Plantactinospora soyae: one gene and its partner. The protein of the gene in region 1 binds, or shares a complex with, the protein of each later gene. Links are inferred from orthologs where the notes say so. Each region holds a gene or a part of one and is shown in the gene's direction. Other genes may lie near its edges. The genes, in order: pcrA and uvrB.

Region 1 (8,301 bases):
CGACCCGAGGCTGCGGTGAGCTCATCCATGACCGATATCAAAGCCGAGATCGACGTCCTGCCCGGACTGGATTCCAGTGCCCGGTTGCTGGATGTCGAGAATCTGCACGTCGAATTCCGTACCCAGGCCGGCGTGGCCCGGGCGATCAACGGGGTGGACCTCCACCTCGATCCCGGTGAGACGCTGGCGATCCTGGGCGAGTCCGGATGTGGCAAGTCGGTCACGGCCCAGGCCATCATGGGCATCCTCGACTCGCCACCCGGATTCGTCACCGAGGGCGCCATCCGGTACCGGGGTGTCGACCTGCTGAAGCTGCCGGAGGAGCAGCGCCGCAAGGTGCGGGCCAACCACATCGCGATGATCTTCCAGGACGCGCTCTCCGCGCTGAACCCGGTCTTCTCGGTGGGCTTCCAGCTCGCCGAGCTGTTCCGGGTCCACCGTGGAACGTCCCGGCAGGAGGCGCGACGGCGGTCGATCGAGCTGCTCGACCTGGTCAAGATCCCCGCCGCCAGGCAGCGGATCAACGACTATCCGCACCAGTTCTCCGGCGGTATGCGGCAGCGCGTCATGATCGCGATGGCGCTGGCGCTGGATCCCAAGGTGCTGATCGCGGACGAGCCGACCACGGCGCTCGACGTCACGGTCCAGGCGCAGATCATGAACCTGCTCGCCGAACTGCGGCGGGAACGGAACATGGGCCTGATCCTGATCACGCACGACATGGGCGTGGTCGCCGACGTCGCCGACCGGATCTCGGTGATGTACGCCGGCAAGGTGGTCGAGGAGGCGCCGGTCCTGGACATCTACGCCCGGCCGGCACATCCGTACACCAAGGCTCTGCTGGAGTCGATTCCGCGGCTGGACATGAAGGGCCAGCAGCTCAACGTGATCAAGGGTCTGCCGCCGAACCTGCTCCGGATCCCGGCCGGTTGCCCGTTCCATCCGCGCTGCGCGTACGCCCGGGATGAGTGCCGGGCCGACCCGCCGCCGCAGCAGTACGACGTGGCGCCGGCCCGGACCGCGCGTTGCCATTTCTGGACGGAGGTGGTGGGCGATGAGCCAGCCGGAAGCTAAGGATGTGGTGCTGGAGACCAACAGTCTGGTCAAGCACTTCCCGATCACCCGGGGCATCGTCCTGCAGACGCAGATCGGTGCGGTACGCGCGGTTGACGGCGTCGACCTGAAGCTGCGCCGGGGCGAGACCCTCGGCGTGGTGGGGGAGTCGGGCTGTGGCAAGTCGACGCTCGCGAAGCTGCTGGTCGGGCTGGAGAAGCCGACCAGCGGCTCGATCAACGTGCGTGGGCAGGACATGACCCGGCTGCGCGGCACCGAGTTGCGGCGGGCCCGCCGCAACATCCAGATGGTGTTGCAGGACCCGTACACCTCGTTGAACCCCCGGATGACGGTCGGCGACATCATCGGCGAGCCGTTCGACATCCACACCGAGGTCGTGCCGCGGGGCGAGCGGAAGCAGCGGGTCCGGGAGCTGCTGGACCTGGTCGGGTTGAATCCGGAGCACATCAACCGGTATCCGCACCAGTTCTCGGGTGGTCAGCGGCAGCGGATCGGGATCGCCCGGGCGTTGGCGCTCAAGCCGGAGATCATCGTCTGTGACGAGCCGGTGTCGGCGTTGGACGTGTCGATCCAGGCGCAGGTGATCAACCTGTTGGAGCGGCTCCAGGACGAGTTGGGACTGTCGTACATCTTCATCGCGCACGACCTGTCGGTGGTTCGGCACATCGCCGACCGGGTCGCGGTGATGTACCTCGGCAAGATCGTGGAGATCGGGGTCGAGGACGAGATTTACGAGCGGCCGACGCATCCGTACACCCAGGCTCTGCTCTCCGCGGTGCCGGTGCCGGACCCGACGCTGCGCGGGCAGCGGGACCAGATCGTCCTGGAGGGCGACGTCCCGTCGCCGGCCAACCCGCCGTCGGGTTGTCGGTTCCGGACCCGGTGCTGGAAGGCGCAGGACATCTGCGCCGAGCAGGAGCCGGCGCTGACGACGCGGGAGAGTTCCGCGCATCCGAGCGCCTGCCACTTCGCCGAGGTGCGGGACGTGGTACACGCGGTCGAGTAGACCACTCAGGCGCCGGTGGTGGGCCTGACCCGGCCTGACCACCGGTGGAAGTAGAACGCCTCCTCATTGCCCGGGGCGCGGGCCGCCATCCATGCGGCCGGCGTCCCGGGCTCGCGTCCGGGCCTTGTCGGCGATGCTCCCGGGCTCGGCGACACCTCCGGGATCGGCGATGCCCCCGGATTCGGCGATGCCCCCGGGATCGGGGTTACCTCCAGGATCGGGGTTACCTCCGGAGTCGGCGTCGCGTCGCGCTGGTGGCGGCTCAGAGCGGGCCGCGACCGGCCCGCAGCAGCAGGAGGGCGAGCTGGGTGCCGTCCGCGCCCAGCGCCTCGCGGAACCGGTCCAGGATCTCGCGCTCGCGGGACAGTACGAGTCGGGTGCCACCGGAGGCCATCCGGGTCCTGCCGACCTGCTGGGACAGGGCGGCACGCTCCTGCCAGAGGGCGATCAGTTCGTGGTCGATCTCGTTGATCCGCTCCCGCAGCCCGAGAATGTGCTGTGCGGCGTCCGGCTCGCTCGTCCCGGTCTGGATGCCGGCGCCGGTCGACTCGACGGGCTGCTCCGCGACCTCTGTCGCCATGGGGTCCTCCTTGGGAGATAGGTCCCCGGTGCCCGGATCCCGATGCGAAAAGCCCCGGGCTCCAGGAGCCCGGGGCTTTTCGTAGGTCATGTTCAGGCGCGACCCACGGCTGCCGGACTTCCGGAGCCGTAGAAAAAGTAAGGCAGCACCCGATGGATCACGACCCGAGTATGCCCAGCCGGCGAGGCCCTTGGCAAGCGACTTGGCGATCCTGGGACGACATTCGCCGGTGCCCGGCCGGTTCCGGAGTACGCCGGGTGCGGCGAGCGGAGGCGTGGGTTGTCCGCCCGGCGGCATAGACTCGCCAGGCGATGCATGCTCTCTTCGAACCCCCGCCGCCCCACGTCCCGCCGACCCAGGATCCGCCCCGGCGCCGCCCGTCGGGCCTCGACCCGCAGGCCCTGCTGGACGGGCTGAACGGGCCCCAGCGGGACGCGGTGACCCATTCCGGCTCGCCCCTGCTCATCGTGGCCGGTGCCGGCTCGGGCAAGACCCGGGTGCTCACCCACCGGATCGCGTACCTGCTCGCCGCCAGGGACGTACATCCCGGGGAGATCATCGCGATCACCTTCACCAACAAGGCGGCCGGGGAGATGAAGGACCGGGTCTCCGCACTGGTCGGTCCCCGGGCCCGGCTGATGTGGGTCTCGACGTTCCACTCCGCCTGCGTACGCATCCTGCGGGCCGAGCACGAGCACGCCGGGCTGAAGTCGACCTTCTCGATCTACGACGCCGACGACTCGCGCCGGCTGATGCAGCTCGTCACCCGGGAACTCGACCTGGACCCGAAGCGCTATCCGGCCCGGGGACTGACCGCCCAGGTGTCCAACCTGAAGAACGAACTGGTCGACCCGGAGACGTTCGCCGCCCGGGCGAGCGGGCCGAACGAGCGGGCGCTCGCCGAGGCGTACACCCGCTATCAGCAGCGGCTCGTCGAGGCGCACGCGCTGGACTTCGACGACCTGATCATGGCGACGGTGCATCTCCTCCAGTCGCACCCGCACGTCGCGGAGAGCTACCGCCGACGGTTCCGGCACGTCCTCGTCGACGAGTACCAGGACACCAACCACGCGCAGTACACGCTGGTGAAGGAGCTGGTCGGCGGCACGCCCGGCATCGCACCGGCCGAGCTCTGCGTGGTCGGTGACGCCGACCAGTCGATCTACGCGTTCCGGGGCGCCACGATCCGGAACATCCTGGAGTTCGAGCGGGACTTCACCGACGCCCGGACCATCCTGCTGGAGCAGAACTACCGGTCGACCCAGACGATCCTGAACGCGGCCAACGCGGTCATCGACAACAACACCTCGCGCAAGCCGAAGCGGCTGTGGAGCGAGGAGGGCGCGGGCGAGCAGATCGTCGGCTACGTCGCCGACACCGAGCACGCCGAGGCGGACTGGGTGGGCCGGGAGATCGACCGGCTCGGTGACGCCGACGAGGCCCGCCCGGGTGACGTGGCCGTCTTCTACCGCACCAACGCCCAGTCCCGGGTCTTCGAAGAGGTGTTCATCCGGGTCGGACTGCCGTACAAGGTCGTCGGCGGGGTGCGGTTCTACGAGCGCAAGGAGGTCCGGGACGCCCTGGCCTACCTGCGCGCCGTGGTCAACGACGACGACACGGTGAGCATCCGGCGCATCCTCAACACCCCACGGCGGGGTATCGGGGACCGCGCCGAGGCCTGCGTGGAGGCCCTCTCGACCCGGGACCGGGTCTCGTTCGGCCAGGCACTGCGCCGGGCGTCCGAGGCACCGGGCATCTCCACCCGGTCCGCGAACGCGATCGCCGAGTTCGTCGCCCTGCTCGACGGGGTGCGCGAGATGGCCGCCACGGCGCTGCCGGAGGAGGTGCTGGAGGCGGTACTGACCCGCTCCGGCTATCTCAGTGAACTGGAGGAGAGCCTCGACCCGCAGGACGCGGGTCGGGTGGAGAACCTCCAGGAACTGGTCAGCGTCGCCCGGGAGTACACCGAGCGGGTGGAGGCGCTGGCCGAGGAGGGCGACCCCGGTGCCACCCTGGCCGGCTTCCTGGAGCAGGTGGCGCTGGTCGCCGACGCCGACCAGATCCCCTCGGACGACCCCGACCACCAGGGCGTGGTCACCCTGATGACGCTGCACACCGCCAAGGGCCTGGAGTTCCCGGTGGTGTTCCTGACCGGCCTGGAGGACGGCGTCTTTCCGCACCTGCGCGCGCTCGGCGACACCCGCGAGTTGGAGGAGGAGCGCCGGCTGGCGTACGTCGGGATCACCCGGGCGCGGCAGCGGCTCTACCTGTCCCGCGCGGTCACCCGGTCGGCCTGGGGCCAGCCGTCCTACAACCCGCCGTCCCGGTTCGTCGACGAGTTGCCGGAGGACCTGGTCCGCTGGGAGCGCACCGGGGCCGCGTACACGTCGTGGTCGGGCACCGGTGGCGGCGTCGGCGGCCGGTCCGGGGGCGGGGACCGGTCCGGGGGCTACCGGGGTGGCGGCTTCAGCGGCGGGACCCCCAGGGCCGCGCAGCTCGCCCAGCGACTCGGCGTGGACGGCAGCCGACTGACCACGGCGAGCGAGTTGCCGCAGGCCCCGAAGGTCGTGGTCGGGGATCGGGTCAACCACCAGCGGTACGGCCTCGGCCGGGTGCTCGCGGTCGAGGGACACGGTCCGGGCGCACGGGCGCAGATCGACTTCGGCGACCAGACGCTCTGGCTCGTGCTCCGGCACGCCCCGATCGACAAACTCTGACCCGCGCGGGCACCGCCCCGGTGTCGGGCCCGGCTCAGCCGGCCGGCCCGGGGCGCTGCCCGGCCCGCTCCTCGACCAGTGCGGCGAAACCGTCGAGCAGGGCCCGCAGCCCGGTCTCGAAGAGCCGGTCGAGATCGAGGTCGTAACCGGTCCGGGCGAAGCTGGTCAGCAACTTGGCGTAGGTGGGGGCGTTCCCGGAACCGGCCAGCGCGTCGAGCGCCGGAGCCTGCCCGTCGATCCACTCCTGCTCGGAGATGCCGCTGGCGGCCCTGGCCTGAGCCTCCCGCTCCAGGTTAGCGGCGAGACCCTGCACGAAGCTGTAGACCAGGATGTTCAGGTCGAGCATGGTGGCCGGGTCGAGACCGAGTCCGTCCAGGGCGGCGAGCACCCATTCGCCGTGCACCATCAGGTTGGGCAGCGGCAGTGGCCTGGTGAGCGGGCTGAGCTGGGCCAGCCAGGGATGGCGCTGGTGCAGTTCCCACAACGTCCGCGCGCCCAGTTCCAGCCGGGCCCGCCAGCCGTCGGGTGCCGGCCCGGGATAACCCCGCTCCCCGTACGCCGCGTCGGCCATCAGCAGGGTCAGTTCCTCCTTGCTGTGCACATAGCGGTACGGCGACATGGTGGCCACGCCGAGCCGGGCCGCCACACCACGCATGGACAGCGCCTCCAGCCCCTCGGTGTCGGCGATTCCGATGGCGGCGTGGACGACGCGTTCGCGGGTCAGCTCGGGTTCGGCCGGGTGGGCCGGGTTCGGGGTGGGGCGTCGCCGACTCCGGCTCGGCTCCGGCTCCGGGTCCGGGGCGGCGACGACGGTGCCGACCCGGGGCTGGGCCCGTACGACGCCCTCCTGGTTGAGCGTGGTGAGCGCCCTGGTGGCGGTGGCGAGGGCGACGCCCCACTCGCTGGCGAGCTGCCGGGTCGAGGGCACCCGGTCGCCGGGCCGGAGTTCCCCCTCGGCGACGCGTCGACGGATCTCCCTGACGATGCGCAGGTAGGGCGGCTCGACTGTGGCGGCCACCGGTCACCTCCCTCTCTGTCCTAGTACAGATGCTACCCGAACGGGCCTGTACGGTGCTGCCTGTCCTAGTACACAACTGCGGATTTTCCCTGTTGCGCGGGTTGAACGTACGCCGTACATTGGCTGGCACGTACAACGTAACAGGAGGTTCTGATGGAGAGCGTTCTCATCTCTGGCGCCAGCGTCGCCGGCCCCGCCCTGGCGTACTGGCTGCGTCGCCGCGGCTTTGCCGTCACCGTGGTCGAACGGGCTCCGGCGCCGCGTACCGGTGGGCAGGCCATCGACATCCGGGGCGTGGCGCTGGACGTGGTCGACCGGATGGGCATCCTGACGCCGCTGCGCCAGCTCCGTACCCGGATGCGGGGCATGTCGATGCTCGACGGCGACGGCAACGAGGTCATGCGCTCCACCGAGATGGCCCTGAGCAGCGGCCGGCTCGACAGCGCGGACATCGAGGTGCTGCGTGAAGACCTGACCCACCAGTTGCACGAGCTGACCCGGCCCGACGTCGAGTACGTCTTCGACGACTCGATCAGCCGGCTGGTCCAGGACGAGCACGGCGTACGGGTCGAGTTCGAGCGGGCCGCTCCGCGTACCTTCGACCTGGTGATCGGTGCCGACGGCCTGCACTCCACGGTACGGCGGCTGGCCTTCGGCCCGGAGGCGGAGTTCGTGCACCACCTCGGCACCTACCTGGCGGTCTTCCGCACGGAGAACTTCCTGGACCTGGCGGACTGGCAGGTCTGGATGCGGGACGGCACGGCCGGCTGCGGCATCTATCCGGTCCGGGGCAACACCGAACTGCGGGTCAATCTCGGATTCGAGTCCGAGCCACTCGACTACGACCACCGTGACACCGACCAGCAGCGCCGGCTGCTCGCCGAACGGCTCTCCGGACTGCGCTGGGAGATCCCGAGGCTGCTGAAGGAGATGTGGCAGGCGCCCGACTTCTACTTCGACGCGATGGCACAGGTCCGGATGGACACCTGGTCGACGGGGCGGGTGGCGCTGCTCGGCGACGCCGGCTACTGCCCCTCCCCACTGTCCGGCCAGGGCACCAGCCTCGCCCTGGTCGGCGGCTACCTGCTGGCCGACGAGCTCGGCGCGGCGGCCGGCGACCACCGGGCGGCGCTGCGCCGGTACGAGCAGCGCATGCGCCCGTTCGTCGAACTCAACCAGGCACTCGCCACGGAGAACCCGGGTGGACCCGCCACGGAGGAGTCGATCGAACGGGCCAAGAACGCCATCTCACTCGACCGCTGAGGCGCCAGGGGTGGTGTAGGTTCGCGTTGAAAATGTCGGAGCCTGCTTGGCTGAGCTGGAGTTGAGTCGGCTTGCTCTCGTAGCCAGGTGCGGTCGACGCGGTCGCCGTTACGTGCGCGGGGGATCCTGATTCGTTGCTTCGCCGGTGTGCGGACGAAGGTGAAGCCGGCCGGTCTGGCGTACTCATCGAGGATCTTGCGGGAGAACCCGGTTTCGGCGATGAGCGTGGTGATGTCTTTGCCGGCGTCGACGTTCTCGCGTTGGAAGAAGTCGCGGGTCAGCAGCGCGGCGGCGCGGGCGCGGACCTTGCGGGCCGTGACCCGGCTGCTGCTGGTGTACCCGCCAACGGCGAAGCGCGCGTCCATGCGGTATTCGCGCAGTCAGCTCACTTCAGCCATGGACTACTCAGACGGCGCGCACTGGGCGTTTGGCGCCCATAGCTGGTCGGCGTCACCGGCAGCGAGCCGGCCTCGGTAGACGTCGATCTTGTGATCAATGATCTTGAGGTTTTCCTGTAGCTCAGCGAGCTTGGCGCTAACGTCGGCACGGTGGGCCTCCATAAGGGCAAGGCGTTCCTGCTCGTTGCCGCGCCCGGCCGAGACGAGCTGGGCGTAGCGCCGGATGGTCTTGATGGGCATGCCAG
Region 2 (8,151 bases), 8.1 Mb from region 1 along the record:
GTGGTTCGATCTGGAGCACCAGCGCGCGGAGGAGTGGGCGGCGACCAGCGACTGGCGGCCCTGACCGGGCTCGTGACGGTGCTGGCTGCTCCCTGGCGAAGGGGCGCTCGTGACGGTAGCTCGCTGCTCCGGGCGAAGGGGCGCTCGCGGCGGCCGGTCTGCGCTCTCGCGCGACCGCATCAGGTGCGCACGCCAGCCTGCGCCGGGGCTGCAACCTCTGCGCCGGGTGCGACGGTACCGGTGTGGCGGCTCCGTCGCTGACCCGATCGGCCGCCGCGAGCGGCCTACCCTAGAACGGTATCGCGGTGATCTTTACCACACAATGACGATATCGAAGCCGATCGTGTACCCACCGTCGTGCCGGCGGCATGTCAGACCCTCGGCGTACGGTTGAGGTCATGGCGCTCGACATTCCACGACTTGATGGCCGCTTCGAGGTGGTCAGCGAGTTCATACCCTCCGGCGACCAGCCGACTGCCATCAACGATCTTGAGCGCAGGGTGCGGCGCGGCGACCGGAACTCCGTGCTGCTCGGCGCCACCGGCACGGGTAAGAGTGCGACCACTGCCTGGTTGATCGAGCGGCTCCAGCGGCCGACCCTGGTGCTGGCGCCCAACAAGACCCTCTGCGCCCAGCTCGCCAAGGAGTTCAGCGAGCTGATGCCGCACAACGCGGTGGAGTACTTCGTCTCCTACTACGACTACTACCAGCCCGAGGCGTACATCCCGCAGAGCGACACCTACATCGAGAAGGACTCCTCGATCAACGAGGAGGTCGAGCGGCTGCGGCACGCCACCACGATGTCCCTGCTGACCCGCCGGGACGTGATCGTGGTGGCCACGGTCTCCGCGATCTACGGCCTGGGCACCCCGCAGGAATACCTCGACCGCTCGGTCCGGATCCGGGCCGGCCAGGAGGTCGAGCGGGACAAGCTGCTCCGCCGGCTGGTCGACATCCAGTACACCCGCAACGACATGGCGTTCAACCGAGGCACGTTCCGGGTCCGCGGCGACACCCTGGAGATCATCCCGGCGTACGAGGAGCTGGCGCTGCGGATCGAGTTCTTCGGTGACGAGGTGGAGAAGCTCTACTACCTGCACCCGTTGACCGGTGAGGTGGTCCGCGAGGTGGACCACCTGCTGATCTTCCCCGCCACCCACTACACGGCCGGGCCGGAGCGGATGGAGCGGGCGCTGGCCGGCATCGAGGTCGAGCTGGCCGAGCGGCTGGCCGAGCTGGAGCGCCAGGGCAAGCTGCTGGAGGCGCAGCGGCTGCGGATGCGGACCAGCTACGACATCGAGATGATGCGCCAGGTCGGCTTCTGTTCCGGCATCGAGAACTACTCGATGCACATCGACGGCCGTTCGCCGGGCAGTGCCCCGCACTGTCTGCTGGACTACTTCCCGGACGACTTCCTGACCGTGATCGACGAGTCGCACGTGACGATCCCGCAGATCGGCGCGATGTACGAGGGCGACGCCTCCCGCAAGCGGATGCTGATCGACCACGGCTTCCGGCTGCCCAGCGCGGCCGACAACCGCCCGCTGCGGTTCGACGAGGTCCTGGAGCGGGTCGGCCAGATGGTCTTCCTCTCCGCCACCCCGGGGCCGTGGGAGCTGGAGCAGGCCCAGGGCGAGGTGGTCGAGCAGGTGATCCGGCCCACCGGCCTGATCGACCCCGAGGTGATCGTGAAGCCCACCAAGGGGCAGATCGACGACCTGATGCACGAGATCAAGCTCCGTACCGAGCGGGACGAGCGGGTGCTGGTCACCACACTGACCAAGAAGATGGCCGAGGACCTCTCCGACTATCTGCTGGAGCACGGCATCCGGGTGCGGTACCTGCACTCGGAGGTCGACACGCTGCGCCGGGTCGAGTTGCTGCGCGAGCTGCGCAAGGGCGACTACGACGTACTCGTCGGGATCAACCTGCTCCGGGAGGGGCTGGACCTGCCCGAGGTGTCGCTGGTCGCGATCCTCGACGCCGACAAGGAGGGCTTCCTGCGCAGCGGCCGGTCGTTGATTCAGACCATCGGCCGGGCCGCCCGTAACGTCTCCGGCCAGGTCCACATGTACGCCGACAAGATGACCCCGTCGATGGCCGCCGCGATCGACGAGACGAACCGGCGCCGAGCCAAGCAGGTGGCGCACAACGAGGCGAACGGGATCACTCCGGAGCCGCTGCGCAAGAAGATCCACGACATCCTGGACGACATCTACCGGGAGGCCGAGGACAACGAGAATGCGACCACCCGGGTCGGCGGCGGGGTGCGGCAGATGTCCCGGGGCAAGGCGCCGGAGACCCGCAACCGGGGTCGGATCGGAACGGCACCGGCCCGGGAGGGGATGGCCCGCGCCGAGCTGGCCCAGCTCATCCAGGAACTGAACGACCAGATGCTCGCCGCGGCTCGCGAGTTGCAGTTCGAGCTCGCCGCCCGGATCCGGGACGAGGCCGCCGAGCTGAAGAAGGAGCTGCGCGGAATGGACGCGGCCGGAATGAAGTGAGCCCGGCCGCCCCGGGGCGGATGCGGCCCCGATCCCGGCTCAGCCGTACCGGTCGAAGCCGCCCTCGGAGTCGATCACCTGTCCGGTGATCCACCGGCCGTCCGGTGAACAGAGCCACTCGATCAGCCGGGCCGCGTCGTCCGGGCGGCCCCACTCGCCGCCCGGAAACAGCCGCCCGACCGCGGCCAGACCCTCCGGCGACGCGTAGCCGGTGTCGGTCGGCCCGGGGTTGACGCAGTTCACCGTGATGCCCCTCGGCATGAGCAGGGGACTCAACTGCCGGGTGAGGTTCTCCACGCCGGCCTTGCTGGCCGCGTACGCCAACTCGGCCGGCATCGGGCCGAGCCGTTGACCACTGGAGAACAGCACCAGCCGGCCACCGGAGCCGGCGCCGAACGCCGCCGCGAACGCCTCGGCGAGCAGCAGGGTGGCCCGGACGTTGACGATCAGGTGCCGGTCGATCTCGGCGGCGTCGAGCCCGTTCAGCGGGGTGTGCGTGGAGTAGGCGTGTGCCGCGACCAGCACGTCCAGCCGGCCGTGGGTGCGTACCGCCGTCTCGATCAGTTCGGCGGGCGCGCTCGGCGAGGTCAGGTCGACGACACGGTACCGGACCGCGTCGGGATCGCCGGTCACCCCGTTCAACTCGGCGAGCAGCGCGGGTACGCCGTCGGGGTCGCCGCCGTAGGGCTGCGCGTCGTCGTACCGGGGCAGGCCGGTGAGCTGTAGGCGGTAGCCGGCGGCGGCGAACCGGCGGGCCACCGCCGCACCGATCCCGATCCGTCGGCTGACCCCGGTGACGAGGGCTACCCGTTCGTTCATGTGCCGAGTCAACCGGATCGGTCGGCTTCCGGCCACCCCGGTCACCTGCCGGACCGTCATGCACATGTCCACAGTGGTGTCCCGGTCGTCGCGGCGGGCAGTGGGATGTCGGGGCGACTTGTTAGGGTCTTGCCGCCCTCGAGTGCTTCGGAGTCGCAGAAGATGACGATCAATTCGCACATTACCGAGTTCGCCGGCCTGCCGGTGGTGGACTTCGATCCGGACCGGCCGGTGGACGCGGCGCCGGGTACGGTCGCCTGGCGGCTGCGCCTCGACGACGGCTCGGAGGGCGGCGAGAGGTTCGCGGAGCTGACCGACCGGTTCCTGGCCGCCGTCGAACCCGGCGAGGTGCAGGCACTGATCGTCGGCGACTGGGGCGAGTCGTACGACCAACCCGCTCCGGTGGACCTGCTGGTCCGGCTCGCGCCCCGACTGACCGGGCTGCGCGCACTCTTCATGGGTGAGTTGACCATGGAGGAGAGCGAGATCTCCTGGATCACCCAGGCCGATCCGGCGCCGCTGTTGACGGCGTACCCGCAGTTGCGCGTTCTCCGGATCCGGGGCGCGACCGAAGGGCTGAGCCTGACCCCGACCCGGCACACCGCGCTGCGCGAGCTGGCCATCGAGGCCGGCGGCCTGCCGGCGCACGTGGTCCGGGCGGTGGGCGAGTGTGACCTGCCGGCGCTGGAGCACCTGGAGCTGTGGCTCGGCACCGACGAGTACGGCGGGGACGCCACCGTGGAGGATCTGGCGGCGGTGCTGGGTGGTGGTCGGTTGCCGGGGTTGGTGTCGTTGGGTCTGCGGAATGCGGAGATCGCGGATCAGGTGGCGGGGGCGTTGGCGGGTGCGCCGGTGGTGGCGCGGTTGCGTCGGTTGGATCTGTCGTTGGGGATTCTCGGTGACGAGGGGGCGGCGGCGTTGTTGGCGGGGCAGCCGTTGACGCATCTGGACCGGCTGGACCTGCGGCATCACTACATCGGGCCGGAGCTGGCGGCGCGGCTGGTCGCGGAACTGCCCGGCGTCGAGGTCGACCTGGCCGACGTCCAGAAACCCGACCGGGACGGTGACCGGTACGTCGCGGTGTCCGAGTGAGGACCAGTTTCCACGGGCACGCCCGCGAGTTCGCCGGGTTGCCGGTCTTCGGGCTGACCCAGAACTGGTCGGACGATCCGCCGGTGCTCGTTCCCGAGGCGGAGCTGCCGGCCGACCCCGGGGCGGTGGCCTGGCGGATCGAGGCGTGGGAGGAGGACGACAACTGGGACTACGGGCCGTCGCCGGCCTTCGAGACCGCGTTCGAACGGTTCCTCGACCTGGTCGACCCGGCCGACGTACGGGCCCTGGTGATCGGACAGTGGGGCTACAGCGCGATGAACGCCGCCCCGATCGACCAGCTCTGTGCCGCCGCCTCCCGACTGACCGGGCTGCGCGCGCTCTTCCTCGGTGACGTTCCCGCCGAGGAGTGCGAGTTGTCGTGGATCTGCCAGGGGGACGTCACGCCGTTGCTGGCCGCGTACCCGAATCTGGAGCGGCTGCGGATCCGCAGCGGCGACGCGAATGTGGAGCACGGCACCGGTCTCGCGCTCTCGCCGATCCGGCACACCGCGCTGCGCGAGCTGGTCGTCGAGTCCGCGGGGCTGTCGACCGGCGTGGTCCGGGCGGTGGGCGAGTGTGACCTGCCGGCGCTGGAGCACCTGGAGCTGTGGCTCGGCACCGACCGGTGGGGCGGCGACGCCTCGGTGGAGGATCTGGCGGCGGTGCTGGGTGGTGGTCGGTTGCCGGGGTTGGTGTCGTTGGGTCTGCGGAACGCGGAGATCGCGGATCAGGTGGCGGGGGCGTTGGCGGGGGCGCCGGTGGTGGCGCGGTTGCGTCGGTTGGATCTGTCGTTGGGGATTCTCGGTGACGAGGGGGCGGCGGCGTTGTTAGCGGGGCAGCCGTTGACGCATCTGGACCGGCTGGACCTGCGGCATCACTACATCGGGCGGGAATTGGCGGCCCGGCTGGTCGCGGAGTTGCCCGGCGTCGAGGTCGACCTGGCCGAGGCCGAGTTGCCCGACGCGTACGGCGACCGGTACGTGGCCGTCGACGAGTGACTGGCATGATCGACGGATGACTGGCAGGGCGCCGCTGGTGGTCGTCGGCAACCCGGACAACCGGCGGGTGACGTTGTTCCGGGACGCCGCTGCCGAGGCCGGCGTGCCGACGACGGTGCTGCCGTGGCGGCAGCTGGCGGCCGGCCCGGTCCGGCTGCACCGGCAGGCCGTGGTCCGGATCGACTCACCGGGCGAGGACGCCGAGGTCGACCGGCTGCTGCGCGGCGCCGACCGGCCGGCCGAGCACGGCGAGATCATCGGATTCGCACCCTGGTACGCGGGCCTGCGCGCCGCCCTGGACCGGCTCGACGCGGCCGTGCGCGCCGCCGATGCGACCCTGCTCAACCAGCCGGCCGACGTCCTCGGGATGTTCGACAAACGCGCCTGCCACGCCCGGCTGACCGCCGCCGGAGTTCCGGTGCCGCCGGCACTGCCCGGCCCGGCCACCGGGCGCAGCGGCTCCGTCGCCGGGACGGGTGGGATCGCCGGCTACGACGAGCTGCGCGCGGCGATGCGGGCCGTCGGCTGGCACCGGGTCTTCGTCAAGGCCGCGCACGGCTCCTCGGCCTCCGGAGTGCTCGCCCTACAGGTGGCGCCCGGCCGGATCCGGGCCACCACCTCGGTCGAACTCGCCGCCGACGGCCGGTTGTTCAACTCACTGCGGGTCCGCGACTACACCGGGGAGCGGGAGGTCGCGGCCATCGTGGACCGGCTCGCCCCGGACGGGCTGCACGTCGAGCGCTGGTTCCCCAAGGCCGGGCTGGGTGCCGCCACGATCGACCTGCGGGTGCTGGTCATCGCCGGACGGCCGGAGCATGTCGTGGTCCGGTCCAGCCCCGGTCCACTGACCAATCTGCACCTGGGCAACGCCCGGGGCGATCTCGCCGCGGTGCGTACGGCAATGGGCGAGCCGGCGTACGCGGCGGCGCTGCACAGCTGCGTACGCGCCGCCGCGTGCTTCCCCGCCAGCCTGCACGTCGGGGTGGACCTGTTGGTCGGCACCGACTGGCGGCGGCATGTGGTCGCCGAGGTGAACGCGTTCGGGGACCTCCTTCCCGGAGTGTCCGACCCGGCGGGCCGGGACAGCTACGCCGCCGAACTGCATGCGCTGACGTCCGGCCGGTTCGATCGGTGGCGGGCCGGGACGTCGGCCGGGAGGGCAGCATGAGAGACCTGATCGGCACCCATGACCTGCTGTTCGTCACCCTCGACACGCTCCGCTACGACGTCGCGGCCGAACTGGCCGCCGCCGGCCGTACGCCGAACCTGGCGCGGGCGTTACCGGACGGGACGTGGGAGCGCCGGCACAGCCCGGCCAGCTTCACCTACGCGGCGCACCAGGCGTTCTTCGCCGGCTTCCTGCCCACCCCGACCACACCCGGTCCGCATCCCCGGCTCTTCGCGGCGGCCTTTCCGGGCAGCGAGACTACCGGCGAGCAGACCTGGACCTTCGACGCCCCCGACATGGTGGGTGCGCTGGCCACCGCCGGCTACCACACCGTCTGCGTCGGCGGGGTCGGCTTCTTCAACGCCAGGTCACCACTGGGCGGCGTGCTGCCGGCGCTGTTCACCGAGGCGCACTGGGAAGCCGAGTTCGGCGTCTCCGCGCCGCGTTGCTTCGAGGCGCAGCTCGACCGGATCGCCACCGTACTGCCGACGGTGCCGGAGGAGAAGCCGCTCTTCCTGTTCGTCAACGTCGCCGCGATCCACCAGCCGAACCGGCACTACCTGCCCGGCGCCGACCGGGACAGCAGGGAGAGCCACGCCGCCGCCCTGGAGTACGTCGACCGGCACATCGGCCGGCTCTTCGCCCTCGTCACCTCCCGGGACCGGCCGTGCCTGGTGCTGCTCTGCGCCGACCACGGCACGGCGTACGGCGAGGAGGGGCACAACGGGCACCGACTCGGCCACGAGGTGGTGTGGACGGTGCCGTACGGGCAGTTCGTGCTCGAACCCGGTGACTGGGGCAAGCCGGGGGACTGGCCCGAGTCGGCTGACCCGGCCGGCGGGGGTGAACCGGGGTGAACCCGCTCGACGGCTCGCCGTACCAGGGCTACCTGTACGCGTACCCGCACAAGACGGCGTACCGGCCGTTGCGTCCCCGCCCCGCGCTGCGCGAGGTCTGGGCTCAGCAGCCGCGCGACGCCCTCTTCCTCTATCTGCACCTGCCGTTCTGCGAGATGCGCTGCGGGTTCTGCAACCTGTTCACCCGGTCGAACCCGCCGGCCGAGCAGGTGACCGGGTACCTCCGCCAGTTGGGCCGGCAGGCCGGGCGGGTACGCGCGGCGCTCGGCGACGCCGAGTTCGCCCGGGTCGCGGTCGGCGGCGGTACCCCGACCTACCTGACCGCGAGCGAGCTGAACTCGATGTTCGACCTGCTCGCCGGCTTCGGCGCCCGGGTCGGCGCGGTGCCGACGGCGGTCGAGACCTCGCCGGACACCGCCACCCCGGACCGGATCGGGGTGCTCGCCGAACGCGGTGTCACCCGGGTCAGCATCGGGGTGCAGAGCTTCCTCGACGCCGAGGCGCGGGCGGCCGGGCGTCCGCAGCGCCGGACCGACGTCGAGCGCGCCCTGGGCACCATCCGGGACTGCGGCATCCCGGAGCTGAACCTCGACCTGATCTACGGCATTCCCGGGCAGACCGAGCGGACCTGGGCCGAGTCGCTCGCTTCGGCCCTGCACTGGCGGCCGGAGGAGGTGTTCCTCTACCCGCTCTACGTCCGCCCGCTCACCGGC

Evidence for each region.
Region 2: the proteins of pcrA (region 1) and uvrB are in contact, whole or in part, in a crystal structure (PDB 7EGT), measured with the Thermus thermophilus proteins. The link is inferred for Plantactinospora soyae from one-to-one orthologs. Residues at the interface, in WP_096412145.1 of Thermus thermophilus: His654, Arg656, Phe657, Gln666, Asp668, Glu669, Lys680, Arg681, Leu682, Ser683, Lys685, Tyr686, Ala687; in WP_096411307.1 of Thermus thermophilus: Glu23, Leu25, Arg26, Asp27, Gly28, Glu29, Arg30, Phe31, Arg55, Glu326, Asp327, Phe328, Glu379, Ser382, Gln383, His398, Gly400, Arg401.

What each region holds. Positions count from the first base shown.
Region 1 is NZ_JADBEB010000001.1:752,385-760,685, reverse strand. The notes cover bases 2,574-5,674. They hold pcrA (DNA helicase PcrA), read left to right. Parts: upstream 2,574-2,971; coding sequence 2,972-5,377; downstream 5,378-5,674. Other genes in these bases: H4W31_RS03275 (GntR family transcriptional regulator), read right to left, coding at 5,412-5,674; H4W31_RS03285 (chorismate mutase), read right to left, coding at 2,574-2,660. Also shown: H4W31_RS03300 (ABC transporter permease), read left to right, coding at 1-19; H4W31_RS03295 (ABC transporter ATP-binding protein), read left to right, coding at 28-1,074; H4W31_RS03290 (ABC transporter ATP-binding protein), read left to right, coding at 1,055-2,080; more of H4W31_RS03285, read right to left, coding at 2,343-2,573; more of H4W31_RS03275, read right to left, coding at 5,675-6,395; H4W31_RS03270 (FAD-dependent monooxygenase), read left to right, coding at 6,549-7,658; H4W31_RS03265 (MerR family transcriptional regulator), read right to left, coding at 8,060-8,301. UniProt on the Escherichia coli protein: A helicase with DNA-dependent ATPase activity. Unwinds DNA duplexes with 3'-5' polarity. Translocates on single-stranded DNA with 3'-5' polarity. Initiates unwinding more efficiently from a nicked substrate than double-stranded DNA.
Region 2 is NZ_JADBEB010000001.1:8,893,546-8,901,696, reverse strand. What follows is about bases 1-2,951. They hold uvrB (excinuclease ABC subunit UvrB), read left to right. Parts: upstream 1-398; coding sequence 399-2,504; downstream 2,505-2,951. Other genes in these bases: H4W31_RS38845 (SDR family oxidoreductase), read right to left, coding at 2,544-2,951; coaE (dephospho-CoA kinase), read left to right, coding at 1-64. In the rest of the region: more of H4W31_RS38845, read right to left, coding at 2,952-3,323; H4W31_RS38840 (STM4015 family protein), read left to right, coding at 3,486-4,415; H4W31_RS38835 (STM4015 family protein), read left to right, coding at 4,412-5,413; H4W31_RS38830 (STM4014 family protein), read left to right, coding at 5,430-6,581; H4W31_RS38825 (STM4013/SEN3800 family hydrolase), read left to right, coding at 6,578-7,438; H4W31_RS38820 (STM4012 family radical SAM protein), read left to right, coding at 7,435-8,151. UniProt on the Escherichia coli protein: The UvrABC repair system catalyzes the recognition and processing of DNA lesions. A damage recognition complex composed of 2 UvrA and 2 UvrB subunits scans DNA for abnormalities.